DNA from 4 places in the Streptomyces sclerotialus genome. Region 4 is predicted to be linked to each of the others. Evidence: riboswitches for the same ligand, from Rfam matches in the RefSeq annotation. Region 4 holds a riboswitch; each other region holds the start of a gene.
The links. A riboswitch is a leader RNA that binds a small molecule or an ion and turns the genes downstream of it on or off. The one in region 4 is predicted to bind cobalamin.
Positions count from the first base shown of each region.

Region 1 (7,607 bases), 350 kb from region 4:
GGAGCCTCCCGATCCACGCCCGGGACCTGGTCCGGATGCACGAAGCGGTCATGGCCGGCACCCGCCCGCCGGTACGTCCGCGCGACATCGTCTCCCACTCCTGGTCGCGGATGCGGCAGCTCGGCCTGATCGCGGACCGCGTCAACGAGCGCGACTTCTTCGCGGCGGACGAGGTCGCGCGGCGGCGGTCCGCCTCACCGTTGCGCGACGTCGTCGACCGCATCGCCGGTATGTTCACCGCCACCTCGGACGCGGCGACCATGATGCTCGTGGTGACCGATGCCGACGGCGCCGTCCTGTGGCGGGCGGGCGCTGCCGCGGTCCGCCGCCGGGCCGACGCACTCGGGTTCACCGAAGGCGCGGACTGGACCGAGGCCAAGGTCGGCACGAACGCGATCGGCACCGCGCTGGCCGAGGCCGCGCCGGTCGAGCTCCTCGCCGGCGAGCACTTCGAACAGGGCCAGCACGCTTGGTACTGCAGTGCTCATCCGGTCCACGACCCGCGCACCGGTGAGGTGCTCGGAGTCATCGACATCAGCGGCCCGGCGCTGTCCCTGCACCCCGCGGTCGGCGTGCTGGTCGAGACGGCGACACGGCTGGCCGAGGCGGAGCTGTGGCGGTCGCACCAGGAACGGCTGGCCGCGCTGCGGCAGCTGGCCGAACCGCTGCTGGCCGGGGGCACGGGCCCGGCCCTGGTCGTGGACGACGACGGCTGGGTCGCGCACCGTGCGGGCGTCGCCGTGGGCGACCGGATCGCCGCACCGCGGGCCGGCCAGGCCGTCGCCGTACCCGGGCTCGGCGCCTGGCTGCCGGAGAAGCTGGCCGACGGCTGGCTGGTCCGCCCGGTGGGCAGCGGCCGCACCGTGCTGCTCGATCTCGACCTGTCCGGGACGCCGGTACTGCGGGCGAGTTCCGGCGACACCGCCTGGTGCCGGAGCATCACCAGGCGCCACGCCGAGATCCTGTCCCTGCTGCACGCGGCGGGCCCGGCCGGCCTGACCGCGGCCGCGCTGAGCCGGTCGATGTTCGGCGATCCCGGCCACCTCGTCACGGTGCGGGCGGAGGTGAGCCGGCTCCGCCGGCTCCTCGGAGCCGTCGTGGCCACCCGTCCCTACCGGCTCGCCGAGGGCGTACGGCTCACCCTTCGCCCCGGACGGTGAGAGGCTGCGCCCGCTTCGCGTGACCGGCCGGGACGGCCCGAGGCGACGCCCGGGAGTACAGACGTCGCCGGACCCTGCTCCCCGTCGGTGCCGCCGGCCTGCCACTGCCTCGGAGCGGTCGGGAGCACTCGGTGTCCGGTCCGGGGCGTCGGCCGTGTCCCTCGTCCAGAGCGGCTTGAGCCGGTACGTCAGCAGGTAGATGAGCGAGCCCGCACCGGCGGCGACGAACGCCCTCAAGGTCGCCGGCTTCCGGGAACGCCTTCGCGAACGGTCCCGTGTAGAGGTCGGACCGCCAGAAGGGCACCGACGCGGCAGCGCCGCCGACCCACGCCACGAAGCCCCGGTCCAGCACCCGGGACCGGTCGTAGAGCTCGGGGATACGGCGTGTGTCGGAACGGCCGCCGAGGCAGTGGTCGAGCGGCAGCACCGCGGCGAAGGGGGCGATGGCGACGACGGCGGCGGCGACACGATGGCGGCGACGGCGGCGGGGAGTCATGGGTCATGCCGTACTCCTGACTGGGGCGTGTTCCAGCTCACCCTCCGAATGCCGGACGGGACCCGCCGCGCCGCTGACCGGTCCCTTAGGGTGACCCGTGCAGCTGGTTCGCCCCGTCCGCCAGGCGGGAGGCGTCGTAAGAGGGAACCCGGTGGGAATCCGGGACTGCCCCGCAGCGGTGAGCGGGAACGACCGCCGTCATACGCACTGGGCCCGAAGGGCCTGGGAAGCGACGGCCAGTAGGTGTCCTCGTCGGTACCGATGAGGACGTGCTCGCGAGTCCGAAGACCTGCCACTGCCCGTGCACGGACGACTCGTGCGCGGACATCCCGGTGACCCCGAGGGCGGGTCGGCGTGCATACCAGGCGGCTGGCCGCGCATTGCCGCGCGAGGCCGGACCGCCTGGTCCGTCACCCTTCGCGCTCTCGTCCCGTTGCCGGGATCTCAGGGATTCATCTCGCGAAGGAGATCTCCGTGACAGCGAAGTCCGCAGCCGCGGCAGCACGGGCCACCGTGTACGGCTACCCCCGCCAGGGCCGGAACCGCGAACTGAAGAAGGCCGTCGAGGGCTACTGGAAGGGCCGGGTGACCGCCGACGTCCTCCGCGGCACCGCCGCCGGACTGCGCCGCACCAACTGGCAGCAGCTCGCCGGGGCCGGCATCCACGAGGTCCCCACCGGCGACTTCTCGTACTACGACCACGTGCTGGACACCACCGTCATGGTGGGTGCGATCCCCGACCGCCACCGGGAAGCCGTCGCGGCGGACGCCCTGGACGGCTACTTCGCCATGGCGCGCGGCACCCAGGACGTCGCACCGCTGGAGATGACCAAGTGGTTCGACACCAACTACCACTACCTGGTCCCGGAGCTGGGCCCGGACACGGTGTTCACCGCTGACTCCGCCAAGCAGGTCACCGAGCTCAAGGAGGCCGTGGCCCTGGGCCTCCCGGCCCGGCCGGTCCTGGTCGGCCCCGTCACCTACCTCCTGCTCGCCAAGCCCGCCCCGGGCGTGGCCCCGGACTTCGACCCGCTGACGCTGCTGGACCGGCTGCTCCCGGTCTACGCCGAGGTCCTCGCCGACCTGCGTGCCGCCGGCGCCGAGTGGGTACAGCTGGACGAACCCGCCCTCGTCCAGGACCGCACGCCGGCCGAGCTGAACGCCGCCGAACGCGCCTTCCGCGACCTCGGCGCCCTCACCGACCGGCCCCGGCTGCTCGTCGCCTCCTACTTCGACCGGCTCGGCAACGCCCTGCCGGTACTCGCGAAGGCGCCGGTCGAGGGCCTGGCGCTGGACTTCACGGAGGCCGCAGCCGCCAACCTCGACGCGCTCGCCGCCGTCGGCGGACTGCCCGGGAAGCGCCTGGTCGCCGGTGTCGTCAACGGCCGCAACGTCTGGGTGGGCGACCTGGAGAACGCCCTCGCCACGCTCGGCACCCTCCTCGGCCTCGCCGACCGCGTCGACGTGTCCGCCTCCTGCTCCCTGCTGCACGTCCCGCTCGACACGGCCCCCGAGCGGGACATCGACCCGCAGATCCTGCGGTGGCTGGCCTTCGCCCGCCAGAAGACCGCCGAGATCGTCACCCTCGCCAAGGGCCTCGCGCACGGCACCGACACCATCGCCGCCGAACTCGCCGCGAACCGCGCCGACCTGGCCACCCGTGCCCACTCCCCCCTCACCCGCGACCCGGCCGTCCGCGCCCGTACCGCCGCCGTCACCGAGGCCGACACCCGCCGCTCGCAGCCGTACGACAACCGGGCCGCGGCCCAGCGTGCCCACCTCCGCCTGCCGCTGCTGCCCACCACGACCATCGGCTCCTTCCCGCAGACCGGCGAACTGCGCACCGCCCGCGCCGATCTGCGGGCAGGCAGGATCGACACGGCCGGGTACGAGGAGCGCATCAAGGCCGAGATCCAGGAGGTCATCTCCTTCCAGGAGAAGGCCGGGCTGGACGTCCTGGTGCACGGCGAGGCAGAACGCAACGACATGGTGCAGTACTTCGCCGAGCAGCTGACGGGGTACCTCGCCACGCAGCACGGCTGGGTGCAGTCCTACGGCACCCGCTACGTCCGCCCGCCGATCCTGGCCGGTGACATCTCCCGCGCCGAGCCGATGACCGCGCGCTGGACGACGTACGCCCAATCGCTGACCGACCGGCCCGTCAAGGGCATGCTCACCGGCCCCGTCACCATGCTCGCCTGGTCCTTCGTCCGCGACGACCAGCCCCTGGGCGACACCGCCCGGCAGGTCGCCCTCGCCCTGCGCGACGAGGTGAACGACCTGGAGGCGGCAGGCGTTTCCGTCATCCAGGTGGACGAGCCGGCGCTGCGCGAGACGCTGCCGCTGCGCGCCGCCGACCGCCCGGCGTACCTGGCGTGGGCCACGGAGGCGTTCCGGCTCAGCACGTCCGGCGTGCGTCCGGAGACCCAGATCCACACCCACATGTGCTACGCCGAGTTCGGCGACGTCGTCCAGGCCATCGACGACCTCGACGCGGACGTCATCAGCCTGGAGGCCGCCCGCTCCCACATGCAGGTCGCCCGCGAACTGGCCGCCCACGGTTACCCGCGCGAGGCCGGCCCGGGCGTGTACGACATCCACTCCCCGCGCGTACCGAGCGCGGAGGAGGCGGCCGGCCTGCTCCGTACCGGCCTTCAGGCCATCCCCGCCGAACGGCTGTGGGTCAAACCCGACTGCGGCCTGAAGACCCGCGGCTGGCCCGAGACCCGCGCCGCGCTGGAGAACCTGGTCGCCGCGGCGCACACCGTCCGCGCGGAACTGCTCACGCGCTGACCGCGGGCGCCCTGCCGCAGGGCACACAAAGCACACACGGGTCCGGGGCACCGACGAGTGCCCCGGGCCCGGCCCCGGCGCCGACGTGCCGGCGTCCTCGGACGCGACGGCGAAGCCGTACGCCGCCCCCGGCGCACCCCGCCATGCCGGTCCTCGGCATGCCGGCCCTCGGCATGCCGGAGGAGCACCCGTATGTCCGTCCTGACCAGCGCGTCCGGGCGGTCCCCGCACGGTGACCGTTCGTGCGTCATCTGCCGACTGCGCTTCCGCCTGGGCTGAGGTCGCGTCTGCCGCCTTCGCGGAATGCGCAGGGAAAGCGCCCGATGAGCCCGCATTGAGGGAGAACGGCCGATGATCACCTTGTCGGCCGCCGGCTACGGACGCCCGGGCGGCCCCGGTGAGCGGATCCCCGCCCACGCGCCCCTCGCTGCGCATCGGTAGGGTTACGCTGAATCGAGCCACCCCGGCGGCCACACGACGCCGCCCCGGTCGCCCAGAAGGAGCCCTAGCCCCATGACACGCAGGTCGCCGTTCCGGGTGCCCGTCGCGGTGATCACCGCGAGCGCGGCACTGCTCACGCTCAGCGGATGCATGACGGTGCACGGTGAGCTGGCGGTCATCCCGGCCGTCCCGGCCAAGGGCGAGGCACAGAAGGCCCTGGAGCAGTTCGTCGCCGGGTACAACAAGGCGAACACGGCCGACGACCCGGCGGCGACCGCCACGTACGAAACGGGCCCGCTGCAGGACATCGACGAGGCCGTCATCAAGGTCGAGCGCCGGACCAACGCCCCCTTCGGTCCGCTGGAACTGCGTGATCCGAAGTTCATCATTCCGAAGATGGCGGGCTGGCCGAAGTTCTTCATGGCCGATGCGCTCAGCAACCGCAGGAACGCCCGCTGGCTCCTCACCTTCACCCGCAACAGCCCGCAGGACAAGTGGAAGGCCGCTTACCTCCTGCCGACGCCCGCGAAACTGCCGGAGTTCGCCACGGACAAGGACGGCTACGCCGAGGCGGTACCGGCCGACGCGGGGGCCGCCGGCCTGACGATCGCCCCGGGCAAGCTGAGCGCGGCCTACGCGAACTACCTCAAGACCGGCGAAGGCGACATCTTCGCACCCGGACCGGCCACCGACCGCGTGCGGCAGGACCGCGCGGCCGTCGCCAAGCAGCCGGGCCAGCGCATCGACACCATCGACCAGGCCTACAAGTTCCCGGCGATGGCGCTGCGTACGAAGGACGGCGGCGCGCTGGCCTTCTTCGGGACGCGTTTCTTCCAGCACAAGACGCTGTCGGAGGGCAGCACGATCGGCATCACCCCGAAGATCGAGGCGGTGCTGGAGGGGCCGAAGAAGAAGACCAACAGGATGAGCTTCACGAACGTCTCCGAGCAGCTCGTGAAGGTGCCGGCCAAGAAGAACGGCGGCCAGGTGACCTTCCTCCGCCAGCTGCACAAGCAGACAGCCGCCAAGGCCGAGTGACATCTGCCCCGCGCCGAGCGACACCGCCGGCGTGACGCGCCGAAGCGGCCGGCGGGGGCGTCTCCCCGCCGGCCGCTCGGTATCGGTACTGGCGTGTGCCGGTATTGACGGTATTGCCGGTATATGTCCCGGTGCGGTCCGGGGTCAGGCGGTGCCGAGACGGCCCTGGACCCATTCGTGGAACTCGCCGATGTGGTGTTCGCTCGGCACCAGGACGCCGCCCTTGGCGTACAGGCGCGAGCTCATCGCCGGCTGGCAGCGCTCGCAGGCGTCGAAGTCCTGCCGGTTGACCCGGTCGAACAGCTCGACGGAGCGGCTGACGTCCTTGCCGGACGCCACGACGTGCGGCAGGTACAGCCAGTCGCACTCCACGATCGTACGGTCGGCCGCCACCGGGTACATCCTGTGGAAGATGACGTGGTCGGGGACGAGGTTGATGAACACCTGCGGCCGCACCGTGATCGCGTAGTACCGGCGGTCCTGGTCCTCGGAGACACCCGGAATGCGGTCCAGGCCCTCCGAGCCGTCGACGGTGAAGCCCTGGACGTCCTCGCCGAACTCCGCGCCGTGCCCCACGTAGTACTGCGCCGCGAAGCCGTCGGCGAACTCCGGCAGTACCTCGGTGAGTTCGGGGTGGATCGTCGCGCAGTGGTAGCACTCCATGAAGTTCTCGATGATCAGCTTCCAGTTCGCCTGCACGTCGTAGACGATCCGCTTGCCGAGCTCCAGGTTCTCGATGTCGTACGCGCTGATCGACTCCGCGTCGCCCAGGCGCGCCACCACGTCCTGGATCACCGACTCCTCGAACGACGGCGGGTTCTCGGCCAGGCACACCCACACATAACCCAGCCACTCACGGACCGCCACGTGCGCCAGGCCGTACTCGGTCCGGCCGATGTCCGGCATCTTCGTGAGGTTCGGGGCCGCGACGAGCTTGCCCGTGAGGTCGTACGTCCAGGCGTGGTACGGGCACTGGAACGCCCGCTTCACCTCGCCGGACTCCTCCGTGCACAGCTTGGCGCCCCGGTGCCGGCACACGTTGAAGAAGGCCCGGACGGCGTTGTCCCGCGACCGGGTCAGCAGGACGCTCTCCCGCCCGACGTCCACGGTCCTGAACGCGCCCGGCTTGGCCAGATCCGCGGAGCGCGCCGCGCAGAACCACATCGACTCGAAGACGCGCTCCTGCTCCAGGCGGAAGATCTCCGGGTCCGTGTAGTGGTCACCGGGGAGAGTCGCGATCAGGCTCTCCGGAAGTCCGGTCGTAGTCATAGTTCACCTCGAAGAGAAGTGCCTTGGATAAGTCTCGAAGAGAAGTGCCTTGGATAAGTGGGGAAGGACGGTGGAAACCGCACACGGGGGCTTGCGTTCAGCTCCCCGGGCCGGACGGCTGCGCGAGCTGCTCCGTCGCGGCGTCGAGGAACCGGTCGGCGAGCCGGCCGACGGAGGAAGAACGGACCCGCACCCGGAACAGCGTGGTGCGCTGAGACGCCGACGGCTGCGGCGTGCTCGTCACCGATCGCGGTGCACCCGGGGCCCGAGGGCTCATCACGCCTCTCCTGGTGCGCCCGGGGAGAGGCCCGCGGCGCGTTCCGCCGCCTCGACGACGTTGGCGAGCAGCATCGCCCGCGTCATGGGGCCGACGCCGCCGGGCATCGGCGCGAGCCAGCCGGCGACCGCGG
Region 1 covers NZ_JBFOHP010000002.1:6,801,865-6,809,471, reverse strand. Annotated here, with positions in the region: gene AAC944_RS29950 (GAF domain-containing protein) at 1-1,160, shown strand, start outside; cobalamin riboswitch at 1,743-1,967, shown strand; gene metE (5-methyltetrahydropteroyltriglutamate--homocysteine S-methyltransferase) at 2,131-4,449, shown strand; gene AAC944_RS29940 (SCO2278 family lipoprotein) at 4,963-5,928, shown strand; gene AAC944_RS29935 (aromatic ring-hydroxylating oxygenase subunit alpha) at 6,073-7,197, opposite strand; gene AAC944_RS29930 (bifunctional methylenetetrahydrofolate dehydrogenase/methenyltetrahydrofolate cyclohydrolase) at 7,474-7,607, opposite strand, start outside.
Region 1: linked by a shared signal. The riboswitch ahead of metE (5-methyltetrahydropteroyltriglutamate--homocysteine S-methyltransferase) and the one ahead of AAC944_RS31480 (ABC transporter ATP-binding protein) in region 4 are both predicted to bind cobalamin.

Region 2 (7,607 bases), 6.5 Mb from region 4:
GCCGTCGCCTGCTGGTTCGCGGCGGAATCCGCCGGCCGGCCGCTGCCCGGCTCGGCGCCCGCGGTGGAGTCACGGGAAGAGGCCCGCGAACTGGCCCTCGCGGGCAGCGGCACGCGCGCCTAGTCAGCCGCGGTCCACCCGCCGCAGCCGCGCCGAGAGGTGGTGTTGCAGCGGCTGCCCGACCGCCGCGAGGTCGTGGCCGAAGTCGAGCGTGTCCTCGCCGGTCAGCGTGTAGCGGCGGCGGGTGGCGCTGACCTCTTTGGCGGTGGGTGTGAGCGCCACCTGATGGGTGGCGAGGTCGACCGTGCCGTCGCCCGCCCGGCCCACCAGGATCTCCGTGATCCCGGTGGGCTGAGTGATCAGTGCCTCCACCCGCCCCTCGGGCTGCAGCCGCCACCAGCCGCTCTCCCGGGCCGCGGGGCGCAGCGGCGCGCCGTCGCCGTCGAGCAGCCAGGCCCGGGCCTCGTAGTGGAGGAAGGGCCGGCCGTCGTGGCTGAAGGTGACCTCCTGCGCGTACGCGAAGTCCTCGGCGAGCGTCGGATACCCGCCGCTCCCCCGCCCGGTCCAGGTGCCCAGCAGCCCGGTCAGGGGCGCGAGCAGTGCGTGCGGCGCGGGTGCCTCGTCCGGTCCGAGGGCGTCGGGGTACGGGAGGTTCCGGACGGGTCCGGTCATGAGGTGCGCTCCTGGGTCGTGTCGAGTCCGCTGCCGGGTGGCAGCCTAGGGCGTGTCCGGGGCGTCCGCGTGACCTGCGACATCCCGGCTCCGGTGATCGGCGACGTACGGTGGCACCGGGGGCGGCGGCCGTACGCTGGGGTCCGTGCATATCTGTTTCGTCTGCAGCGGCAACATCTGCCGGTCCCCCTCGGCCGCGCTGGTCTTCGCCGAGCATCTGCGCCGGGCGGGGCTGGACGGCGCGGTACGGGTCAGCAGCGCCGGCATCGGTCCCTGGCACGCCGGTGAACCCGTCGACGAACGGGCCGGCGAGGTGCTGGCCCGGCACGGCTACCCGACCCGGCACGTCGCGGCCCAGGTCGGTGCCGAGCATCTGGACGCCGAACCTGTTCCTGGCGATGGACCGGAGCCATGAGAAGGCGCTGCGCCGGCTGGTGCCGGAGCCGTCCCGGGTCCGGCTGCTGCGGTCCTTCGACCCGCAGGCGTCCGGCGGGCTGGAAGTGCCCGACCCGTACTACGGCGGCCCGGAGGGATTCGACGAGGTGCTGGCCATGATCGAAGCTGCCGTGCCCGGCCTGCTCGCCTGGGTGCGCGAGCGTCTGGACGACGCATGACCGCGGGTGGTGAGGGCCCGGGAGCCGTGGCGGCCCGGCTCACCGGGCGGCCGGTGGCGGGCGAGCGGCGGGTGTCCTCCGCGCTCGCCGAGGTCACGCTCGACGGCGGACGGACGGTGATGGTCAAGCGCGGTGACGGCGCCGGCGCGGTGCGGGCCGAGGCCGCCGGGCTGCGCTGGCTGGCCGGGGCCGACGCGGTCCGCGTCCCGGCGGTGCACGGCCAGGAGGGGCGCTGGCTGGTGACCGACCACGTGGCGTCCGGCCGGCCGAGCGCAGCGGCAGCGGCCGCGCTCGGCCGGGAGCTGGCCGCCCTGCACGCCGCCGGCGCGCCCGCGTTCGGCGCCCCGCCCCCCGATGGCCCGCGGGACGCCACCATCGGACTGGCGCCCATGCGCAACGTCCCCGGCACCGACTGGCCACTCTGGTACGGCGAGCACCGGGTGCTGCCCTACCTGCGCCGAGCGGTCGACGACGGCACGGTACGCCCCGCCGAGGCCACCGTGATCGAGCAAGTGGTGGACCGGCTGCCCGAACTGGCGGGCCCGGCGGAGCCGCCCGCCCGCCTCCACGGCGACCTGTGGAACGGCAACGTGCTTTGGGGTGCCGACGGCCACGCCTGGCTGATCGACCCGGCCGCGCACGGCGGTCACCGCGAGACCGACCTGGCCATGCTGCACCTGTTCGGCTGCCCCGGCCTGGACCGGGTCCTGGCGGGCTACCAGGAAGCGGCGCCGCTGGCCGACGGCTGGGCCGACCGCATCGGCCTGCACCAGCTGTTCCCCTTGCTGGTGCACGCGGTGCTCTTCGGCCGCGGCTACGCCGAGCAGGCCCTCGCGGTGTCCCGGGCCGCCCTGGCCCGCTGACCCACCACGCATACCGGTACGACGCCTTCCGGCCGGGGACGCGAGGACCGCGCTCCCGACCGTGACCGCTTGTCACCGCCCTCATGTGGGCATTACTGTCACCACGCCTTGGTGAACGGGAATTCCGGTGTGATGCCGGTGCGGCCCTCGCCACTGTGATCGGGAAGTCCGGCTCCGGCCCTCGCGGGCAGCCACTGGGTCCTCGGACCCGGGAAGGCGGAGCACGGGCGGTGGTACCCGTAAGCCAGGAGACCGGCCAAGGCGCGTCAACCATCCACGAGGTGCTGGAGAGGGTCTGCTGAGCCATGCACATTGCCGAGGGTTTCCTGCCTCCGGCGCACGCCGTCGCCTGGGGCGTCGCGTCCGCGCCGTTCGTCGTCCACGGAGTCCGCTCCCTCACCCGTGAAGTCAGAGCACATCCCGAGAGCACGCTGCTGCTCGGTGCGTCGGGAGCCTTCACGTTCGTCCTGTCCGCGCTGAAGCTGCCCTCGGTGACGGGCAGCTGCTCCCATCCCACCGGTACCGGGCTGGGCGCCATCCTGTTCCGGCCCCCGATCATGGCGGTGCTCGGCACCATCACCCTGCTCTTCCAGGCGCTGCTGCTCGCGCACGGCGGCCTGACCACCCTGGGTGCCAACGTCTTCTCCATGGCGATCGTCGGCCCCTGGGCCGGTTACGCCGTCTACCGGCTGCTGCGGCGGTACGACGTACCGCTGATGGTCACGGTGTTCTTCGGCGCTTTCGTCGCCGACCTGTCCACCTACTGCGTCACCAGCGTTCAGCTGGCGCTCGCGTTCCCCGACCCGGGCAGCGGATTCCTGGGAGCGCTCGGCAAGTTCGGCGCCATCTTCGCCGTCACCCAGATCCCGCTCGCGGTGAGCGAGGGGCTGCTCACCGTGCTGGTGATGCGCCTGCTGGTGCAGTCCAGCAAGGGGGAACTCACCCGGCTGGGCGTGCTGCTGACCGGCAAGCAGAACCAGGCCGGGGTCGAGGAGGTGGCCCGATGAAGCGGAACACCAAGATCAACGCACTGCTGCTGCTCGCCGTGGCCGCACTCGCCGTACTGCCCCTGGCCCTCGGCCTCGGTGACCACAAGAAGGAGCCGTTCACGGGCGCCGACGCCGAGGCGGAAACGGCGATCACCGAGATCGAGCCGGACTACGAGCCGTGGTTCTCACCGCTGTACGAACCGCCGTCCGGCGAGATCGAGTCCGCGCTCTTCGCCCTCCAGGCGGCCCTCGGCGCGGGTGTCCTCGCCTACTACTTCGGCCTGCGCAAGGGCCGCCGCCAGGGCGAGTCGCGGGCACTGGCCCGGCGGGACGCCACGGTCGCCGGCCAGGACGCCACGCGTCCCGAGGGCGCCCCGGACGCGTCCGACGACGAAGGGGCCTGAGCCCCGTGCTGCCGATCGACGCGACGGCGCACAGCAGCCGCTGGCGCCGCCGCCATCCCGTGGACAAGGCCGTACTCGGGCTGGGTCTGACCGTCCTCGCGATCTCGCTGCCACCGTGGCCGGGCGCGGCCCTGGTGCTGCTGACGGCGCTCGGCGTACTGCTGGGCCCGGCGGGCGTGCCCGTCCGCCGGCTGTGGCGTGCCTACCGGGTGCCGCTGGGCTTCTGCGTGACCGGTGCGCTGACCCTGCTCGTCCAGATCGGCGGGCCCGACGGGTTCGTCACCCTGGCCGACGGCGGCCCGGCCCGCGCCGGAGGCCTGCTGCTGCGTACGTCGGCCGCCTCCCTCGGCGTGCTCCTGTTCGCCTTCACCACCCCGATGTCCGATCTGCTGCCGCGACTGGTGAAGGCCGGGGTGCCCGCAGCGGTCGTGGACGTCGCCCTGGTGACGTACCGCATGAGCTTCCTGCTCCTGGACTCCGTACGCCGTATCCGGGAGGCCCAGGCCGCCCGGCTCGGGCACACCACGCGGGCCGCCACGTGGCGCTCGCTGGGCGGCCTCGGCGCCACCGCTTTCGTGCGGGCCTTCGACCGGGCGGCACGTCTCCAGACCGGGCTCGCCGGGCGCGGTTACGACGGCACCCTGCGCGTACTGGTGCCCGAGGCCCGGGTCTCCGTCCGCTTCACGGCAGTCAGCGCCGCACTCCTCGCGGGCCTGGCCGCCCTCACCTTCGTCCTGGAAAGGCCGCTGTCATGAGCGCCCCCGTACCGGTCGCCCTGCGGGGCGCGTCCTACGCGTACGAGGACGGCCCGCTCGTACTCAGCGATCTCGACTTCGAGGTGCCCGAGGGCCGTGCGCTGGCGCTGCTCGGCCGCAACGGCAGCGGCAAGACCACGCTGATGCGGCTGCTCAGCGGTGGACTGCGGCCGCGCACCGGCCGGTTGACCGTCGACGGGCAGCCGGTCGGTTACGACCGCAAGGGGCTCACCCGGCTGCGGACGACCGTCCAGCTGGTGGTGCAGGACCCGGACGACCAGCTGTTCGCCGCTTCCGTCGCCCAGGACGTGTCGTTCGGGGCGCTGAACCTCGGCCTGTCCGATGCCGAGGCACGGGCCCGCGTCGAGGAGGCGCTCGCCGCCCTGGACATCACCGCGCTGGCCGACCGGCCCACCCACCTGCTCTCCTACGGGCAGCGCAAGCGGACCGCCATCGCGGGCGCGGTCGTGATGCGGCCCCGCGTCCTGATCCTCGACGAACCGACGGCGGGGCTCGACCCGGACGGCCAGGAACGGCTGCTCGCCACCCTTGGCCGACTGCGCGCGTCCGGCACCACCGTGGTGATGGCCACGCACGACGTCGACCTCGCCCTGCGCTGGGCCGACGACGCGGCCCTGCTGACGCCCTCCGGAGCGCACACCGGGCCCGTCGCGGCCATGCTGGCCCGCACCGATCTCCTGCACCAGGCGGGCCTGCGGCTCCCGTGGGGCGTCGCCGCCGCTCATCTGCTCCGCAGCCAGGGCCTGTTGACCGACACGGCACCCGGCCCCCGTACGCCGGACGAACTGGCCGCTGTGGCGGCTGCCCTCGCCACTCCCCCGATACCGGCCGACGACTGACGGCTGAGGACCAGGTGGCACCCCGCGCCGTCTTCACGAGGCGGTCGGTGCGGCCCGGCTCTGGAGGTGGGTGAGGAGTCGTTCGACGGATGGCATGAGGCGTGGTCCCGCCGCGGTGGCCAGGACGGCGGCGGCCACGCCCGCGAGGGCCACGGGCCCCAGTGGGGTACAGCCGAAGAAGTGGCTGAGGCCGGGTGTCTGTACGACGGCCATCAGGGCGGCGGCGGAGCCCAGGGTGGTCGCCCACAGCAGGGGGCTGCGGTGGCGGCCGGTGAGGGTCTGGGTGAGCTGGGAGCCGACGACACCGCACAGGGCCATGGTGCTGGTACGGCGCATGGTGCCAGGGGTGAAACGGCCGACCAGCCACGCGACGGTGGCACCCAGCGCGGTCACGACGCCCCGCTGGCGGATCTGGCGCAGCAGCGGAGCGCCCAGTGCACCGGTACCGACCGGCGCGCTGCCCGGCGTGGTGGATTCCTCGGCGTTCCGGTCGTCCGGTGGTGTCACGGCCACGGCCATCGCGGGGAACATGTCCGTCAGCAGATTGACGAGCAGGAGCTGACGGGTGGACAGCGGCGACGCCCCGGAGACCAGGGTGCCGAGCACGGTGAAACCGACCTCACCGGCGTTGCCTCCGATCAGGATGCTGATGGCGTCCGCGACGCTGCGCCACAGGGCCCGCCCTTCCCGCACGGCCTCGACCAGTACGGACAGGTCCGGGTCGGTCAGGACCAGGTCGGCGGCGTTTCGGGCGGCGGCCGAGCCACGGGCCGCGAGTCCGACACCGACATGGGCGGCGCGGATGGCCGCGGCGTCGTTGGCGCCGTCGCCGACCATCGCGACGACCTTGCCCGCGGCCCGCAAGGCCTCGACCACCTGGAGCTTCTGTTCCGGAGCGACGCGGGCGACGACCCCCGCGTCGCGCAGGAGGCGGGCGCGGCCCGCCCGGTCGGCGGCCGCGAGCTCTTCACCGGTGACGACACCGGTGTCGTCCGGCCAGCCCAGTGCGACGGCGATCGCGCGCGCGGTGTGGGGGTGGTCGCCGGTCAGCATGACCGGCTTCAGCCCGGCGTCCCGCAGTTCTTCGATCATGGGGGCCGAGCCCGGCCGCGGGGCATCGGCGAGTGCGACGAATCCCGCGAACTGCAGTTTCGCCAGTGGTTCGTTGACGAGTTCGTCGGGGTCGTGGCCGGTGGTGAGGGTACGGGCGGCGACGGCGAGCACGCGCAGTCCCGCGCCGGCGAGCGAGTGGGCCCACTCGGCCGCCTCCGCCGGCAGGTCCTCGCAGGCGTCCAGGACGGTTTCGGGGGCTCCCTTGACCACGAGCAGCGCATCCCCGGCCCCGGATTCGCCGACGGCAGCGGTGTAGCCGCGGCTCGCCTCGAAGGGCAGGCCGGCCTTGGCCGTCCAGTCGGGGTCGGCCGGGGCGGCGGCCAGGACGGCTTCGTCGGTGGCGTGCGCCTGCCGCCCCGCGGTGTCCTCGGCCTCCTGCGGACAGGCCCGGCCCGCCAGCCGCAGGACGTCGACGGCATCGTCCTCGTCCGGCTCGCACACGGTCCCGTCGGCGGTGACGAGCCGGGCCACGCGCAGCTGGTTCTCGGTCAGCGTGCCGGTCTTGTCGAAACACACCGTGTCCACCCGCCCGAGGGCCTCCAGGGCACGGGGAGTACGTACCAGGATGCCGCGCCGGGTCAGGCGCCGGGCGGCCGCCATCTGCGCCACGGTGGCCACCAGCGGAAGCCCCTCGGGGACGGCCGCGACCGCGACGGCCACACCACCGCCGACGGCCTCGCGGATCGGGCGGCCCCGGAGCAGGGCGAGCCCGGTGACCGCGGCCCCGCCCGCGAAGGTGAGCGGCAACGCCTTGCCGGTGAGTTCCTTCAGCCGGCCCTGCACACCGGCGGCCGGCGGGGTGCGGGAAGCGAGGGTGACGGCCCGGCCGGCTTCGGTGTGCTCCCCCGTGTCCACCACGACGGCGGTGGCCTGCCCGGCGACCACCGTGGTGCCCTCGAAGACCATGCACCGGCGGTCGGCGATGGCCGCCTGCGGGGTCGCGGTGATCTGTTTGGTGGTGGGCAGCGACTCGCCGGTCAGGGCGGACTCGTCGACCTCCAGGCCGGTCAGTTCCAGCAGGCGCGCATCCGCGGGCACCACGTCGCCCACGTCCAGCTTGATCAGGTCGCCCGGTACCAGCCGTGCCGCGTCGACCGTGGCCGGCGCGTCGTCGTCACGGCTGTCGGCGCGCCGCGCCTGCTGCTTCTGGCCCTTGGCCAGTGCGGTCAGGGCCTGTTCGGCGCGCTGCCGCTGGACGCCGCCGACGAGCGCGTTCATGCCCATCGCGCCGACGACGAGGACCGCGTCGACGGCCGACCCCACGATGGCGGAGGCCGCCGCGCCGACCGCGAGGACGGGGGTGAGCGGGTCGTCCAGTTCGGCCCGTACCGCGTTGG
Region 2 covers NZ_JBFOHP010000002.1:604,832-612,438, forward strand. Annotated here, with positions in the region: gene AAC944_RS02855 (MFS transporter) at 1-123, shown strand, start outside; gene AAC944_RS02860 (heme-binding beta-barrel domain-containing protein) at 124-672, opposite strand; partial or broken gene AAC944_RS02865 (low molecular weight protein-tyrosine-phosphatase) at 818-1,286, shown strand; gene AAC944_RS02870 (fructosamine kinase family protein) at 1,283-2,149, shown strand; cobalamin riboswitch at 2,242-2,424, shown strand; gene AAC944_RS02875 (energy-coupling factor ABC transporter permease) at 2,455-3,156, shown strand; gene AAC944_RS02880 (energy-coupling factor ABC transporter substrate-binding protein) at 3,153-3,542, shown strand; gene cbiQ (cobalt ECF transporter T component CbiQ) at 3,548-4,297, shown strand; gene AAC944_RS02890 (energy-coupling factor ABC transporter ATP-binding protein) at 4,294-5,157, shown strand; gene AAC944_RS02895 (cation-translocating P-type ATPase) at 5,191-7,607, opposite strand, start outside.
Region 2: linked by a shared signal. The riboswitch ahead of AAC944_RS02875 (energy-coupling factor ABC transporter permease) and the one ahead of AAC944_RS31480 (ABC transporter ATP-binding protein) in region 4 are both predicted to bind cobalamin.

Region 3 (7,607 bases), 4.4 Mb from region 4:
CCTCGGCGACCGGCGCGGCGGCGGCTCCGGCCGAGGGCGGCGCTCCGGCGGCCGCGCCCGGGGACGCCGGGGACCGCCCGGCCAGCCGCTCGCGCAGCGCGCCGGCCTTGCGGCGGGCGTCCCGCACGGTCAGCGGCAGCGGTGACCAGCCCGCCGCCCGGCCGAGGGCGACGACCGGCGGGTGAACCGGGGAGACCGCCATGATCTCGGCGGGGTCGCCGATGACGGGTGCGGCGCCGGGCGCCGGCAGCAGGATGACCTGGTCCGCGTACTGGACGACGCGTTCCAGCCGGTGTTCGGCCAGCAGGACCGTCGTGCCGAGGTCGTGGACCAGCCGCTGGAGCACGGCCAGTACCTCTTCGGCGGCGGCCGGGTCCAGGGCCGAGGTCGGCTCGTCCAGCACCAGCACCTTCGGATGGGTGGTGAGGACGGAACCGATGGCGACGCGCTGCTGCTGGCCGCCGGAGAGGGTGGTGATGGCGCGGTCGCGGAGGGCGGCGAGGCCGAGGAGGTCGAGGGTCTCCTCGACGCGGCGGCGCATCACGTCGGGGGCGAGGCCGAGCGACTCCATGCCGTACGCCAGCTCGTCCTCGACGGTGTCGGTGACGAAGTGGGAGAGCGGGTCCTGGCCCACCGTGCCCACCACGTCGGCCAGTTCACGTGGCCGGTGGGTGCGGGTGTCGCGGCCGTCGACGGTGACCCGGCCGTGCAGGGTGCCGCCGGTGAAGTGCGGTACGAGGCCGGAGACGGCGTTCAGGACGGTCGACTTGCCGACGCCGGAGGGGCCGACGAGGAGGCAGAGTTCGCCCTCGGGGACGGTCAGGTCGATCCCCTGGACGGCGGGCGTACCGGCGTCCGCGTAGGTCACCGACACCTGCTCGAACCGGATCACGTCGTCGTCTCCTTCGGGTCCTTCGGGTGCTGAGGGCGCTGCTTCGCGGGCTTCGTCGGCGGGTTCGCCGGTACCGGGGCGACGAACGCCGGTACCAGGCCCACCAGGACCGACAGGGCCGGCCAGAGGGGGAGCGCCGGTGCGGTCAGCGGTACGGCCGGCGGGTGCAGGGCCGTGGACGCGTACCCGCTCGCCCAGATCATCAGCGCGGCCACCGCCACGCCGGAGCCCGCGACCAGCCAGGCGCGCGGTCCCCAGCGGTCGGGCCGGTAGCGGGTGCGGACCGAGCGCCGGCCGCCGAGCCACAGCCCGGCGAGCGCGGCGGCGAGCCCGGCGGCCAGCACCGGCAGTCCGTAACCGGCGCCCTGGGCCGCGAGCAGCCCGTACGTACCGGCGCAGATGCCGAGGAGGCCGCCGAGGGTGAGTGCGGTGGTGGTGTGCCGGACGGCGCGCGGCACCTGTGCGGTACGGCCGTATCCGCGGGCGTCCATGGCCGCCGCGAGCGCCACCGAGCGCTCCAGTGCGCCTTCCAGTACCGGCAGTCCGACCTGGAGCAGTGCCTTGAGGCCGCGGTCGGGGCGGCCGCGCAGCCGGCGTGCGGCGCGCAGCCGCTGGACGTCGGCGACCAGGTTCGGGGCGAAGGTCATCGCGACGACGACGGCGACGCCCGCTTCGTAGAGCGCGCCGGGCAGGGACTTGAGCAGCCGGGCCGGGTTGGCGAGCGCGTTGGCGGCGCCCACGTAGATCAGCAGCGTGGCCAGCTTCAGCCCGTCGTACAGCGCGAAGACCATGCCTTCGGCGGTGACCCGGCCGCCGATCCGGACGCCCCGGGCCCAGTCGGGCAGCGGCAGTTCGGGGAGCGTGACCAGGACGTGCGTACCGGGCACGGGCGAGCCGAGCACGAAGGCGAAGGCCAGCCGGATGGCGAGCACGACCAGGCCGAGCTTGACGAAGGCGCCGTAGGAACGGGCCCAGGGCGCGTCGGTGCGGCGGGCCGCGACGACGTACCCGGCGACGCCGATGAGCAGCCCGAGGAGGAGCGGGTTGGTGGTGCGGGACGCGGCCGTCGCCAGGCCCAGCGCCCACAGCCACCACGCCCCGGCGTGCAGCGCGCGCCCCCGGGCGGCGAGGGGTGCACGCAGCCGGTCGGGGGCGGTCATCGGCGCCGGCGCCGGGCCTGCCACACCGCGGCGGCGCCGAGGGCGGCGACCGCGGCGATGCCGCCGATCAGGCCGGTGGACGGCCCGCCGGCACCGGTGTCCCCGTCGGTCGCGCCGTCGCCGGTCGCGCCGTCGCCGGGCGAGGCCGCGTCGGCGGACTCCTCCGCCGGCCCGCCGGCCTGCTCGGCGCAGCCCTTCTCCGGGTAGCCGGCGATCGCGCACAGCAGCGCACCGGAGTCGTACCGCAGCGGTGCGGCGACCGCGGCGAGGGCCTCTCCGGCGCTGGCGTCCTCGGGCACCCGCGCGCACTCCGTCCGGGCCGCGGGCGGCGTCCCGCCCTTCGGGGCGTCCGCCTTCGTCCCGAAGTCGACGACGACCGCGACCCGCTTGCGGCCCTCGGCGGCCTTCGTCCCGCCGCAGACCGCGTCGAAGTCGACCGCCGGACGCGGGGCCGCGGCGCGCGCGGAATCGGCGCTGACCGTGAAGCGGAAGCCGGCCGTGGAGCCGTCCTCGGGGCGCGCTGTGGAGGGCCCTTCGGTGGCGTACGACCAGCCGCTCTTCCCGTGTGCCGTGGCGTCCGCCGTCCAGAAGGACCAGTAGCGGTACTCCTCGGCGTGCGCGGGCGCGGCGGCCAGGCCCGTGGCCGTACCGGCCAGGACCAGGGCGCCGGCGCCGCGCGCGAACCGTACGGCGTTCCTCACAGCTGGTTCTGCTTCCTGCGGCCGCTCAGCAGGAAGCCGATGCCCGCGCCCGCCGCCAGGCCGACGAGCACGACCCACCACACCGAGATGCCGCCGCCGTCCTGCTCGGCGTCCTTCTCGTCCGCCTGCGAAGCGGACCCGTCGGAGGCGGGCTTCGGTCCGGTCGCGTTCAGCTTGGCCACGAGGTCCGTGCCGCCGAAGTCGCGCGGGTCGGCGCCGGTGGCGTGCGCGGCGAGGATCAGCTGCGCGTACGCGGCGGGGCCGCTCTGCTTCGCCCAGGCGGCGGAGTGCCCGCGGAGCCACTCCAGCGGCTGCTTCGCGTCGTCCGGCCGGCCGGCGGCCGCCAGTGCGACCACGGCGTCGGCGGTGGTGCCGACGTCCGGCTGGTCCTCGGCGCCGGGCATGGCGGACATCAGGTGGTGGCCGTGCGCGTCCATGACGGAGACGAGGTGGTCGGCGCCTGAGTTCGCGGCGCCCTGGGCGTCCTCGGCCGCCTCCTCGCAGGAGGTCTTCTTCGCGGCGTGCCCGCCCGGCTCGACGACGAAGCCCTTCCCCACGGCCCCGGTCACCGCGGCCGCCGTCGCGTCCGCGTTGGCGGTGAGCTTCCCGTCCTTGGGCTGGAACGCGAACGCGCCGCGGTCCGCCTCCTTCACGTCGCAGCCGAGCCGGAAGGTGAGCAGCGCGTCGTACGGCGACGTGCCGTCCTTCTCGGGCAGCGCCGAGGCCTTCGTGCCGGTGGCGGTCAGCGCGCCGATCACGATCGAGGTGGAGTTGGCGTCGCTCGGGGCGCCGGCCGCCGAGCCCCAGCCGCCGTCGTCGTTCTGCGCGGACTTCAGCCAGGAGACGCCCTTGCGTACCGTGTCGGCGTGCCCGCCGACCGCGGCCAGCGCCTGGACGGCGGCGGCCGTCTGGTTGGTGTCCCGCATCGTCTTCGCGTCGCAGTCCTGCTTCTCGTCGGCGCGGTACGCGGTGAACGCGCCGTCGGCGCACTGCTGCCCCGCGAGCCAGTCCACGGCCCGGTCCGCCGGGCGCACGCCCGCGGTGTCCTGGGCCAGCAGCGCCAGCGACTGGCGCCAGACGCCGTCGTACTTCGGGTCCGTGCTGCCGTACAGGCCCTTCGGGAGCTTCGGGGAAGCGCTGGGCGCCGGGGTGTCGGCGAACGCGGCGGGGGCAGCGGCCGCGCACAGCACGGCGGCGGCCAGGGCCGCGGCGCAGCGGCGCGCCGGGGCGGCGAGGGAGCGGGCCGTGATGGCCATGGGGTCGGTGCCTCTCGGTCGGTTCGCGGGGTGCGCGAGGTGGGAGGTCACGCAGCCGCGCTCCGCCGCACCACGTCCGCGGCGTGCGCGGGCGCGGTGGCACCGGGCTCAGCTCCGTATACCTCGACGGTGCCGCGCGCCGGGTGGCCGAGGGAGGGCGGCCGTACGGTACGCGGGAGCCTTGGGTGTGCCCCGCCGGGTGTTCCGGCTCACTCCGGCGCGCTGCTGCGCGCCAGGGCTCACGGCTGCGGGTCAGCGCCGGTTTTCCACCGGCTTCCCCCGGTCGGGCACGAATGAACTTGTCGCAACACTTTAACCGGCGGGTAGCGGCCGGTCCGCGGCACGTACGGGACGGGTACGGCGGCCCGTACGCCAGGCGTCCGGAAGGAGCCCGCTCCACACGGCTCGGACGGCGTCCGCCTCACACCGCCCGGTACGCCACCGGGTCCGTGCCCGGCACCGGCTCGGCCGGCCCCCGCTTCACCAGCCGCCGCAGATGGGTCTCGGCCTCGGAGAGGGCGATGGTGCGCGAGCCGTAGGGGCCGCCCGCGAGGAGATCTTCGGGCCGGTGATCTGTCTGCTGCCGTACGAGGACGAGGCGGAGGCGGTACGGATCGCCGACGACTCCGACCACGGGCTGTCGGGGCCGGTGTGGACGGCGGACGTCGAGCGCGGCATCGAGGTGGCGCGCCGGGTGCGGACCGGCACGTACTCCGTGAACACCTTCGGCCTGGACACGCTCGGGCCGTTCGGCGGCTGCAAGAACAGTGGCATCGGGCGGGAGCCCGGCCCCGAAGGGTACGGCGCGTACCTGGACCACAAGATGATCCACCTCCCGGCGGGGGTTGTGCGCGAGCACGGCGCCGGAGGGGTTCCGGCTGGATTCCGCGTGGCAGTCCCACCCGGTGAAGGGCGAGGTGGACGCCGGGGAGGCGGTGCTGGTGGCGGCCGAAAGCTGTCCGGTCGAGGCGATCCTGATTACGGAGGCCGTCTCCGGGGAAGCACTCTTCCCGCCGGAGGAGTAACGCCAGGCGAACGTGCGTGCGACCAGCTGGTTCGTACTTAGAGTTACTCATGCGTTCCTCACGGTGACCTCATGACGTCTGTGACTGTCCACTCCCCCTTGCACGTGGAAATCTCTTCTCCACGCCGCCGAGGGGGGAGACGATGGACAAGCGGTACGAGGTGTACTGCCTGGCTGACAGGTATTTCTATGAAACCCCGGACCGTTTGTCCGTCGGGGAAGGTGCCGCAGCTGACGACAGTGCGGTGTACGAAGCGGCGCAGCGCGCGGTCCCCGAAGGGTGGCGTTGTTTCCTCTCCGGGGACTGGCTCCACGTGAATCCCGTGGACAGCGAGGGGAACCCGCGTCCGGGCAGGCCGGCCCAGGGGTGGAAGGTACATGTGTCGGCCTGCCCGGACAATGCGGAGAAGATTGCCTCCAAGGTGTGGGACTACTGCGTCTCCCGGGCCGTACCGTTCAAATTCGTGCCGGGTCCGCGACCGCTGCGGCTGCGGAATTCCAAATACGCGGACCGGGCGTCGAGCGGCAAATTTGCCACCATTTACCCGCTGGACGAGGCGGAATGCCATCGCATTCTGGAGGAGCTGGGCTCATTGCTGGACGGCGAGCCGGGCCCCTCCATCCTCAGCGACCTGCGGTGGCACGACGGCCCGCTGTACGTGCGGTACGGCGGGTTCGCGCGGCGGTACTGCGTCGACGGCACCGGGGCGCTGGTGCCCGCCATCGAGAACGCCGAGGGCCGGCTGGTCCCCGACCGCCACGAGCCCGCCTTCCGGCCGCCCGAGTGGGTGCGGCTGCCGGACTTCCTGGCCCCGCACCTGGAGGCGCGCAACGCTACCACCGTCGCCGACCTGCCGTACGCCGTCGAATCGGCGCTGCACTTCTCCAACGGGGGCGGCGTCTACGTCGGCCGGGACCGGACGACCGGGGAGCGGGTGGTCCTGAAGGAGGCCAGGCCGCACGCCGGGCTTGCCGCCGACGGCGCCGACGCGGTCACCCGGCTGGAGCGCGAACGCGCGGCGCTGCAGCGGCTGTCGGGCCTCGACGTGGCCCCGGAGGTGCGCGACTGGTTCACCGTCGGCGAGCACCGCTTCCTGGTCGTGGACAACATCCCGGGCAAGCCGCTGAACGCTTGCATGGCCGAGCGCCACCCGCTGCTGACCGCCGACCCCGACCCGGAGGAGCTGACCTCCTACACCGAGTGGGCGGTGGGCATGCACGCGGCCGTCGAGCAGGCCGTCACCGCGGTGCACCGCCGTGGCCTGGTCCTCAACGACCTGCACATGTTCAACGTCATGGTCGCGCCCGACGAACAGAGCGTCACCCTGCTGGACTTCGAGGCCGCCACGGACGCCGCCGACCGGCCCCGGCAGTCCCTCGCCCACCCCTGCTTCGTCGCCCCGCGCGACCGCACCGGCTACGACATCGACCGGTACGCGCTGGCCTGCCTGCGCCTCGCGCTGTTCCTGCCGATGACGACGCTGCTGGCGATCGAGCGCGACAAGGCCACGGACCTGGCCGAGACCATCGCCCGCGAGTTCCCCGGCGTACCGCCCGGGTTCCTGGAGGAAGCCGTGCGGACGATCTGCGCGCCCCAGCCCGTCAAGGCCCGGATCCGGCGCCCCGCGCAGGCCCGCCATCTCGTCGCGGTCGACACCCGCGAACCGTACGTCTGCGATCCGGCCGACTGGCCGCGCAGCCGCGAGTCCATGGTCCGGGGCATCCTCGCCTCGGCCACACCCGAGCGCACGGACCGCCTGTTCCCCGGCGACGTCGCCCAGTTCGCCGACGGCGGCGGACTCGGCATCGCCCACGGGGCGGCCGGTGTCCTGTACGCGCTCTCCGAGACGGGTGCCGAGGGGTTCGAGGAGGGTGAGGAGTGGTTATTGCGGCAGACCGCTCCGCCTCCCCTCGGCACCCCCCTCGGGTGCTACGACGGACTCGCCGGCGTCGCCTACGTCCTGGACCGGCTCGGCCACCGCGAACGGGCCGACGAGCTGATCGAGCGGGTGCTCGCCGAGAAGTGGTACCGGCTCGCGCCCGACCTGTACGGCGGGCTGGCCGGCATCGGTCTCACCCTGGACCACCTGGCGCGCGAACGCGGCGCACGCGAACTGCGCGACCGTGCGCTGGAGGCGGCCGGACACGCCGCCGACCGGCTGGAGAGCTGCGCGAACCGGGCCGGGCTGCTGCGCGGCGCGAGCGGCCCCGCGCTGCTCTTCCTGCGGCTGTACGAAGGCACCGGGGACCCCGGGCTGCTGGACCTCGCCGCGCAGGCACTGCGCAGCGACCTCGCCCGGTGCGTCCGCAACGAACGCGGCACGCTGCTGGTCGACGAGGGCTGGCGCACGATGCCGTACCTCGGTGCCGGTTCGGTGGGCATCGCGATGGTCCTGGACGACTACCTCACGCACCGCGCCGACGCGGAGTTCGAGGAGGCGCGCATGGCGATGCTGCCGGCCGCGCAGGCCCGCTTCTACGCGCAGCCGGGCCTCTTCAGGGGCCGCGCCGGCATGGTGCTGCACCTGGCCCGTACCACGACGCCCGACCCCGAGGTCGAGGCCGCGCTCGCCG
Region 3 covers NZ_JBFOHP010000002.1:2,716,379-2,723,985, reverse strand. Annotated here, with positions in the region: gene AAC944_RS12090 (ABC transporter ATP-binding protein) at 1-892, opposite strand, end outside; gene AAC944_RS12085 (energy-coupling factor transporter transmembrane component T) at 889-2,052, opposite strand; gene AAC944_RS12080 (SCO2322 family protein) at 2,049-2,753, opposite strand; gene AAC944_RS12075 (SCO2321 family membrane protein) at 2,750-4,009, opposite strand; cobalamin riboswitch at 4,187-4,326, opposite strand; partial or broken gene AAC944_RS12070 (MBL fold metallo-hydrolase) at 4,431-4,550, opposite strand; partial or broken gene AAC944_RS12065 (aldehyde dehydrogenase family protein) at 4,551-4,853, shown strand; gene lanKC (class III lanthionine synthetase LanKC) at 5,177-7,607, shown strand, end outside.
Region 3: linked by a shared signal. The riboswitch ahead of AAC944_RS12075 (SCO2321 family membrane protein) and the one ahead of AAC944_RS31480 (ABC transporter ATP-binding protein) in region 4 are both predicted to bind cobalamin.

Region 4 (7,607 bases):
CGCCACCCACCGCTCGTCCAGGACGGCGGGCAGCGCGTCCGCGACGAGCCGGCCCAGCAGCCCGCCGGCGGGCACGCCGAGGGCGACCGCCGGCAGCACCAGGTACTGCGGGCCCTGCCAGCCGGACGTGGGCAGGACGCCCAGCCACACGCCGCACACCAGGAGCGCGACCGTGGCGAGCAGGAACTCGGGGACGGCGGCGAGCATCGCGGCGAGCGCCCCGGCCGAGCCGCGCCCCCGCACCAGCACCGGCGCGACCAGGACGCAGGCCAGCAGCACAGCGACGCCGAAGGCGGCGGCCATCAGGCCGAGGGACACCTGGAGCCCGGCGACCACGGACGGCAGGACGTCGGTGCCGGAGACCCACGAGGTGCCGAGGTCCCCGCGCAGCACCCCGAGAGCCCACCGCCCCAGCGCGGACAGCGGCCCCACGTCCAGTCCCAGGTCGGCGCGGATCGCGGCCAGTGCCTCCGGGGTCGCCTCCTGCTCGGCCGACCGGGCTCGCAGCACGGTCAGCGCCGGGTCCCGGCCGGAGAGCCAGGGCAGCAGTCCGACCGCCGCCACCACACCGGCCAGGCAGAGCACGCGGACCGGCCCGGCGGCGCCGACCGGCCGCCTCACGAAAGATTCTCTGCGACGTTCGGGGCTCACTTGATGCGGGTCTCCGCCGTGACCAGCTCGCGCTCGCGCGGGTCGTGGGCCGCGCCCGTGACGCGCGCGGCGTCGCCCTGGATCACACGCTCGTGCAGCAGCGGCACCGCCGCATCCGTCGCGAGCACCGCCGCCTCGGCCTCGACGACCGCCTTGCGGCGCGCGTCACCGACCTCGTGCCGGCCGGCCTCGGCCAGCGCCTTGTCGGCCTTCCCGTCGGCGAGCTGGGAGATGTTGAAGGAGCCGTCGGACCCGAAGTCGCTGTAGAGGTAAGCGGCCGGGTCGCCGGAGTCGAGGACGGTCGCGCGGGAGAGGAGGAACGCGTCGAACTTGCCCGCCAGGGCGTCCGACTCGATGTTGGCGTACTCGCGGATCTCCAGCTTCACCTTGAAGCCGGCCTTGCGGAGCTGCTGCTGGAGCGTCGCGGCGACCTCGGGCAGCTCGGCCCGGTCGGTGAACGTACCGATGGTGATCGTCTTCCCGGGTGCGGCACCGGCCGCCGTCCGCTTCACCGGCGTCCGCAGACCGTCGGCCCAGGGGAGCGCGGGGCCGAGCAGTCCCTCGGCGACATCGGCCCGGCCCTCGTACACGCCCTTGACGATCGACTTCGCGTCGATCGCTTCCCGGACCGCCGCCCGCGCCGAGGCGTCCTCGAAGGCGCCCTTCCCGGTGTTGAGGTACAGCGTGTTGGTGCGCGGCATCGGCACCTCGGTGATCAGGTCCTGGTCGAGCACCGCGGCCTGCGAGACCGGCACCGCTTCCACGATGTCGGCCTCGCCGCTGCGCAGCGCCGCGGCCCGCGCCGTGCCGTCGGGTACGAAGGTCACGTCGATGCCCGGGGCCTGGGCCTTGCGACCCCAGTAGCCGTCGTAACGGTCGAGGGTCGCCGAGGAGGTGCCGTGGACGTCGGTGAGCTCGAAGGGGCCGGTGCCCGCGCCGACCGGGTCCACCGTCTTCTTCCCGTACGCCCTGGCCGCGAGGACCGACAGCTGCGGCGAGCTGAGGCGCTGCGGGACGAGCGGGTCCTCCTCGGCGGTGGTGACGACGACCGAGTCGCCCCGGGTCTTCGCGGTGAGCTCGACGCCGTCGAGGATGCGGGGCTTGGGGGAAGCGGTCGCGGCCCTGGTCAGGGAGCGGACGACGGCCTCGGGCGTGAGCCGGGTGCCGTCGTGGAAGGTGACGCCGTCCCGGATGGTGAACGTCCAACTGCGGCCGTCGCGCCGCCAGTCGGTGGCCAGCGCGGGCTTCGCGTTCCCGTCCGCGTCCAGCTTCACCAGCGTCTCGGCCGTGGACCAGCGGGAGAGCTTGAAGGCGTCGTCGGAGAGCGGGGAGAGGCCCGAACGCGGCGGCTGCATCATCGCCACGCGTATCCGTTCACCTTCGGAGGACGTGCCACCGGGACCGGACGACGCCGAGAAGCAGCCGGTGAGCAGTACGGAGGCCACGGCTAGGGACAGGAGGCGGGCGGGCAGGCGCACGGAACTCTCCGGTAAAGGGACGGTCAAGAGGAGACGGGAAAAGGTAACACGATGACAATCGTTTTCAATAGTTCCCGTTCTCCGGACCGCGGCCGAAGCGCCTGCACACCGCGAATCCGGCGGCGGCGAGCAGCAGGTACGCCGGTACGAGCAGGACCGCGTCCGGCGTCATGAGCTCCGCCGACCAGCCCGCGCCCCGCGCGTCGCCCTCCAGCAGGAGGCGATTGACGCTCAGGAACGTCAGGTGGGCCCCGATGGCGGCCCAGAGCGGGGACCGGCGCACGGCCGTACGGGCCGCGACGAGGGTCAGCCCGAAGACCGCCAGCAGGATCAGGTAGTCGGCCGGGGGCTGCCCGTCGGGCGCGAAGCCGATCGGCTGCGGAGCCCGGCCGAGCAGCCGGGCCGTCCCGGCTTCCACGACCGTCGACGCCGCCGGCACCAGCAGGAACACCGCCGTGGTGCCCAGTGCGGTGACCGTGCCGCCGAAGCGCTCGCGCAGGGCGGTCCAGGTGTGGCCGCGCAGCGTCGTCTCCTCCGGCAGCGCTTCGAGCAGCAGGGCGACCACCGCGTTGGAGACGAGGAACCCGGCGAGGGTGCCGAGGTCCGGACTCGACCAGCGCAGCATCCCGCCCGCCGTGGCCGCGCCGAGTACGAGTGCCGCCGCTGCCGCCGTCACGCCGACGCCCGTCAGGAACGCCCGTACGCTCGCGCCGGGGCCGCCGAAACCGAGCGGAGCCGCCGCGCGGCGCCGGTGCACGGCGACGACGACCGGCACGGCGAGCACACTGACGAGTGCGGCCGGGATCAGGCGCGCCGCCAGGCCCGAGGCACCGACGCGGTCGGCGACGGCCGTGCCCAGGGTCGTACCGCATCCCAGCGCGACGGCCATGACCAGACCACCGGCCAGGGCCCGGCCCACCGCCGCCGTACGCGACGTGGTGGGGGCGGGGCGGGGAAGGTCCGCCGTCCGTCGTTCTCTGATCGTCCCGCTCCGCCGCATACCTGCCCGGACCTCGCGTTCGTACCTCGTGTCGCCGACTCGTACCTCTGGCATCGTCGCCGTCGGCACCGCCTCCGACCTCCTGCTCAGGAGGGAAAGCCGGCTACATCCTTCGGTCTACGCGGGCGGGAGCTCCCACCTCCGGTCGCCGGCCGGTGCCGTGAAGTGCCTGTGGTAGCTGCGTGGGCCAGTCGTACCTTGCATGCGCATGTGCACATGTATGGGTCAGGGAATCCGGTGCGAATCCGGAACTGACGCGCAGCGGTGAGGGTGACGGGCGGGGCATCGGCCACTGGACGGCGCACGCGGTCCGGGAAGGCGTCCCGTCCGGGTGACCCCGAGTCCGAAGACCTGCTGGCGGCCTCCGGTGCGTGCCGCGCCGGGGGGAACACCGCAGACCGGGCTTCGCCAGTGCTCGCCCCGGACTCCGGCACCGTCACCCTCGACGGCCGCCGGCTGGGTGACACGGGCCGCCGGACGGTCGCCCGGCGCGTCGCCGTGGTCGACCAACAGGCCGAAACCCGGAGCGCGTTGACGGTACTGGACGTCGTACGCCTGGGCCGCGTCCCGCACCGCAGCGCATGGACGCCGGCGTCGGCGGCGGACGAGGAGGCCGTCCGTACCGCACTGGCCCGAACCGGCATGGCCGACAAGGCACACCGGCACTGGCACACCCTCTCCGGCGGCGAACGCCGGCGGGCCCAGATCGCCCGCGCCCTCGCCCAGGAGCCGCGTGAACTGCTGCTGGACGAGCCGACCAACCACCTGGACATCCGGCACCAGCTCGACCTGCTGAACCTGATCGCCGGCCTCCGCCTCACCAGCATCATCGCGCTGCACGACCTGAACCTGGCGGCGATGTACTGCGATCAGCTCGTGGTCCTCAAGGAGGGCCGGGTGGTGGCCGGCGGCACCCCGCAGGAGGTGCTGACCGAGACGATGGTCGCGGGCGTGTACGGGGTACGCGCGCGCATCACCCGGTCCGGGCCCGAGGACCGGCCCCACATCCGCTTCCTGCACACGCACACGTCCGCCCCCGCTCACCCGCCTGCCTCCGGGACGGGCCGGGGGCGGTGACCGGGAAGGCCGCTGGAACGCCGATCGCCACGCAGCACGGCTGCTCCCCGCGACACGGGGTACGCGGGCGCCATGAACAGCAGTGGGATCGCGGTCGGTACGTGTTCGTGGACGGACCAGGCGCTGGTACGCAGCGGCTGGTATCCGCGGGGACGCCGGGACGCGGAAGGCAGGCTGCGGTACTACGCCGAGCGGTTCCCCGTCGTGGAGGTCGACGCCACGTACTACGCACTGCCCAGCGCGCGGAACAGCGCACTGTGGGCGGAGCGCACACCGGACGGCTTCCGCTTCGACGTGAAGGCGTTCTCCCTGCTCACCGGGCACCCCACTGCACCGCACGCGCTCCCGCCCGGCCTACGGCCGGCACGCGAGCGGCCGGGCGCCGCGCGGGGCACCGACCCGGCGCTGCTCGACGAGGTCTGGGACCGGTTCGGACAGGGGCTGGAGCCGCTGCGCCGGGCCGGCCGCCTCGGCACGCTCCTCTTCCAGTTCCCGCCGTGGTGCGCGCCCGGCAGCCGGTGGGAGACGTTCCTCACCGCATGCCGGCAGCGGACCGAAGGGTGGCCCGTGGCCGTCGAGTTCCGTCACCCGGCCTGGTGGCAGGGGGACCAGGCGGAGCGGACGACGGCGCTTCTCGCGGAGCTGGGCATGGCGGCCGTGGCCGTGGACATGACCCGGACGCTCCCCCGTTCCGTCCCGCCGGTCACCCCGGTGACCTCTGCGCACACGGCGGTGGTCCGCTTCCACGGCCGCAGCGCCTCGTGGGGCAGCGGCAGCAAGGAGGACCGCTTCCGCTACGCCTACGCACCGTCGGAGCTGGCGGAGTGGGTACCGCGCATCCACGACATGGCCGCGCGGACCGACCGGGTCCACGTCCTCTTCAACAACTGCTGCGGGGACGCGGCGGTACGCGCGGCGGAACACATGCAGCACCTACTGGCCGGCGCCGGCCACCGCGGCTGAACACCACACCGCGGCCGGCCCCGCCGCCGTCAGCCGAGCGCGTCGAGCAGCTCGCGCTCGCGCGCCGCGCTGAGCCCGGCCCGGCGCGCGCGGTCCAGGCCCTGCTCCCGCTCCCAGCGCAACGTGTCGGCCAGCAGCTCCGCCGGGGGCCGGTGGCGCAGCCCCGCGGCACGCGCCGCGGCGCCGCTGCGCGCCGACCACCCCTGCCAGCCCGGCTCGACCAGCCACATCGGCAGCGACTCGGCCCCCATGTACTCGGCCACGCCCTGCGCGAGCAGCCAGGCCGAGTCCGCGGTGACCACGGGGCCGGTGTGGCCGCCGACGGCGCGGGACAGCTCGATCCACTCCGCGAACGGCACGACCGGCCCGACGGCGTCGTACGTCCCGGCGCGTCCCGCCTCCGAGGCGTCGAGCACCCAGGCCGCGAGGTCCCGCACGTCGACCGCCTGGGTCGGCATGTCCGGTACGTCGGGCACCAGCATCGGCCCCAGCGGATCGCGCGCGGCCCTGGCCACCCAGTAGCCGGAACGCCCGCTGTGGTCCCCGGGTCCTCCGATGAGACCGGCGCGCACCACGAGGAGACGGTCGCCCACGGCAGCGGCCGACGCCTCCTCGCAGGCGGCCTTCGCCTCGCCGTACGACTCACGGCCGGCCTCGCTCCGGCCGGTGGGAGCGAGGAGGGGAGCGGACTCGTCGGCACCCACGGTGGCGTGCGAGGCGTACGCGCTGATGGACGAGACGTAGACCCAGTGCCGGGCCCTGCCGCCCAGTGCGTCGAGCGCCCCGCGGACGAACCCGGGCTGCCACGACACCTCGACGACCGCGTCCCAGTCACGGCCGGCCAGCGGCGCGTACGCCGCCGGGTCGCGCCGGTCGGCGCACACCAGCACCGCGCCGTCCGCCACCCCTCCGCTCTCGCCTCGCGCGAGGCACGTCACCTGATGGCCGCGCCCGATCGCCTGTCGCGACAGCTCCCGCCCCAGCCAAGCCGTCCCACCCAGCACCAAGATCTCCATTGCGCCACCCAAGCACCGCCCGCCCGTTCCCCGAACGCGGTTCGCTGTCAGCGGAGTTCACAGTGACGGTGCCGCGCGGCGGTGCCCCGCCTCCGCCGCGATTGGGCTTTCGACCGGACCATAGCGTAGGGTTGCATTCACCGACGCGGGGTGGAGCAGCTCGGTAGCTCGCTGGGCTCATAACCCAGAGGTCGCAGGTTCAAATCCTGTCCCCGCTACTCATCGCAGCCGGCCCCTCGACACTCGTCGAGGGGCCGGCTGCTTTCGGTGTCACCGAGGTGTCATCGAGGTGTGGCGTTCAGGCCGCCTCGCCGGCCGCGCTCGGCCGGCGGACGGTGTGCCGGCCGGGTGCGGCCGGCGCCGGGCGGCCGCGGCGTACCAGGAGTCGGTACGCCGCTGACCGGACCCGGATCGTGAGCAGGCGTGCCGTCCTCACGCCGCGGCACGCTCGCCACGGCTCTCGCCGATGCGGTCGGCGATCTGGCGGCAGGTGCGGGAGATGATGCGGGAGACGTGCATCTGGGACAGGCCCAGCCGCTCGGCTATCCGGCTCTGCGTCATGTCGCGGAAGAACCGCAGGTAGAGGATCTCCTTTTCGCGCTCGGGGAGTTTGGTGAGGTACGGCTTGACCGCTTCCCGGGCGACGACCAGGTCGAAGCCGGCCTCCGGGGTGCCGAGGGTGTCGGCGAGCGAGCAGCCGTCGTCGCTGTTCTGCAGCTCCGCGTCCAGGGACAGGGGACTGAAGCTGTTCAGGGCCTGCGAACCGAGCAGCACGTCCTCGACGGGCATGCCGGTGTGCTCGGCGATCTGCTCGGGGGTAGGGCCGTGGTCGTCGATGCTGCTGGTGAGTTCCTGACGGGCGGCGCGTACGCGGTTGCGCAGTTCCTGGACCCGGCGGGGCACGTGCACACCCCACATGTGGTCCCGGAAGTGGCGCTTGATCTCGCCGATCACGGTGGGTACGGCGAAGCTCTCGAAGGCGTTGCCGTGCGCGGGGTCGTAGCGGTCGACCGCCTTGACCAGCCCCATGGCGGCCACCTGCTGCAAGTCCTCCAGGTTCTCACCGCGGTTGCGGAAGCGGAGTGCGAGGCGCTCCGCCATCGGCAGCCAGGCACTGATCACCCGGCCGCGGAGCTCCTGCCGCTCGGGGCCGTCCGGCAGGGCGACCAGGCGGCGGAAGTCCTCGGCGGTGTCGGGAGCGTCGTCGTGCGGGTGCCGGCCGCGGCGCTGGGGAGCGGCCGGCGTCACCGCCCGCGCACTCCGGCGCTGCCGCTTGATGCCGCGGGGCTTGTTCGGCGGCCGGTTCGGGGCCTGGTCGGCGCGTCGCCGCGCGGCCCGTGCTTCCGTGCCGCCCTGCGGTGCCACCGCTCCGTCCGACGCCTGCTCCGCCGCGCCGGCGAGCTGACGGTCATCGATCTGAAC
Region 4 covers NZ_JBFOHP010000002.1:7,150,145-7,157,751, reverse strand. Annotated here, with positions in the region: gene AAC944_RS31495 (ABC transporter permease subunit) at 1-621, opposite strand, end outside; gene AAC944_RS31490 (ABC transporter substrate-binding protein) at 648-2,129, opposite strand; gene AAC944_RS31485 (CPBP family glutamic-type intramembrane protease) at 2,194-3,183, opposite strand; cobalamin riboswitch at 3,316-3,488, shown strand; gene AAC944_RS31480 (ABC transporter ATP-binding protein) at 3,541-4,206, shown strand; gene AAC944_RS31475 (DUF72 domain-containing protein) at 4,279-5,169, shown strand; gene AAC944_RS31470 (Rossmann-fold NAD(P)-binding domain-containing protein) at 5,199-6,185, opposite strand; tRNA gene AAC944_RS31465 (tRNA-Met) at 6,330-6,403, shown strand; gene AAC944_RS31460 (SigB/SigF/SigG family RNA polymerase sigma factor) at 6,618-7,433, opposite strand.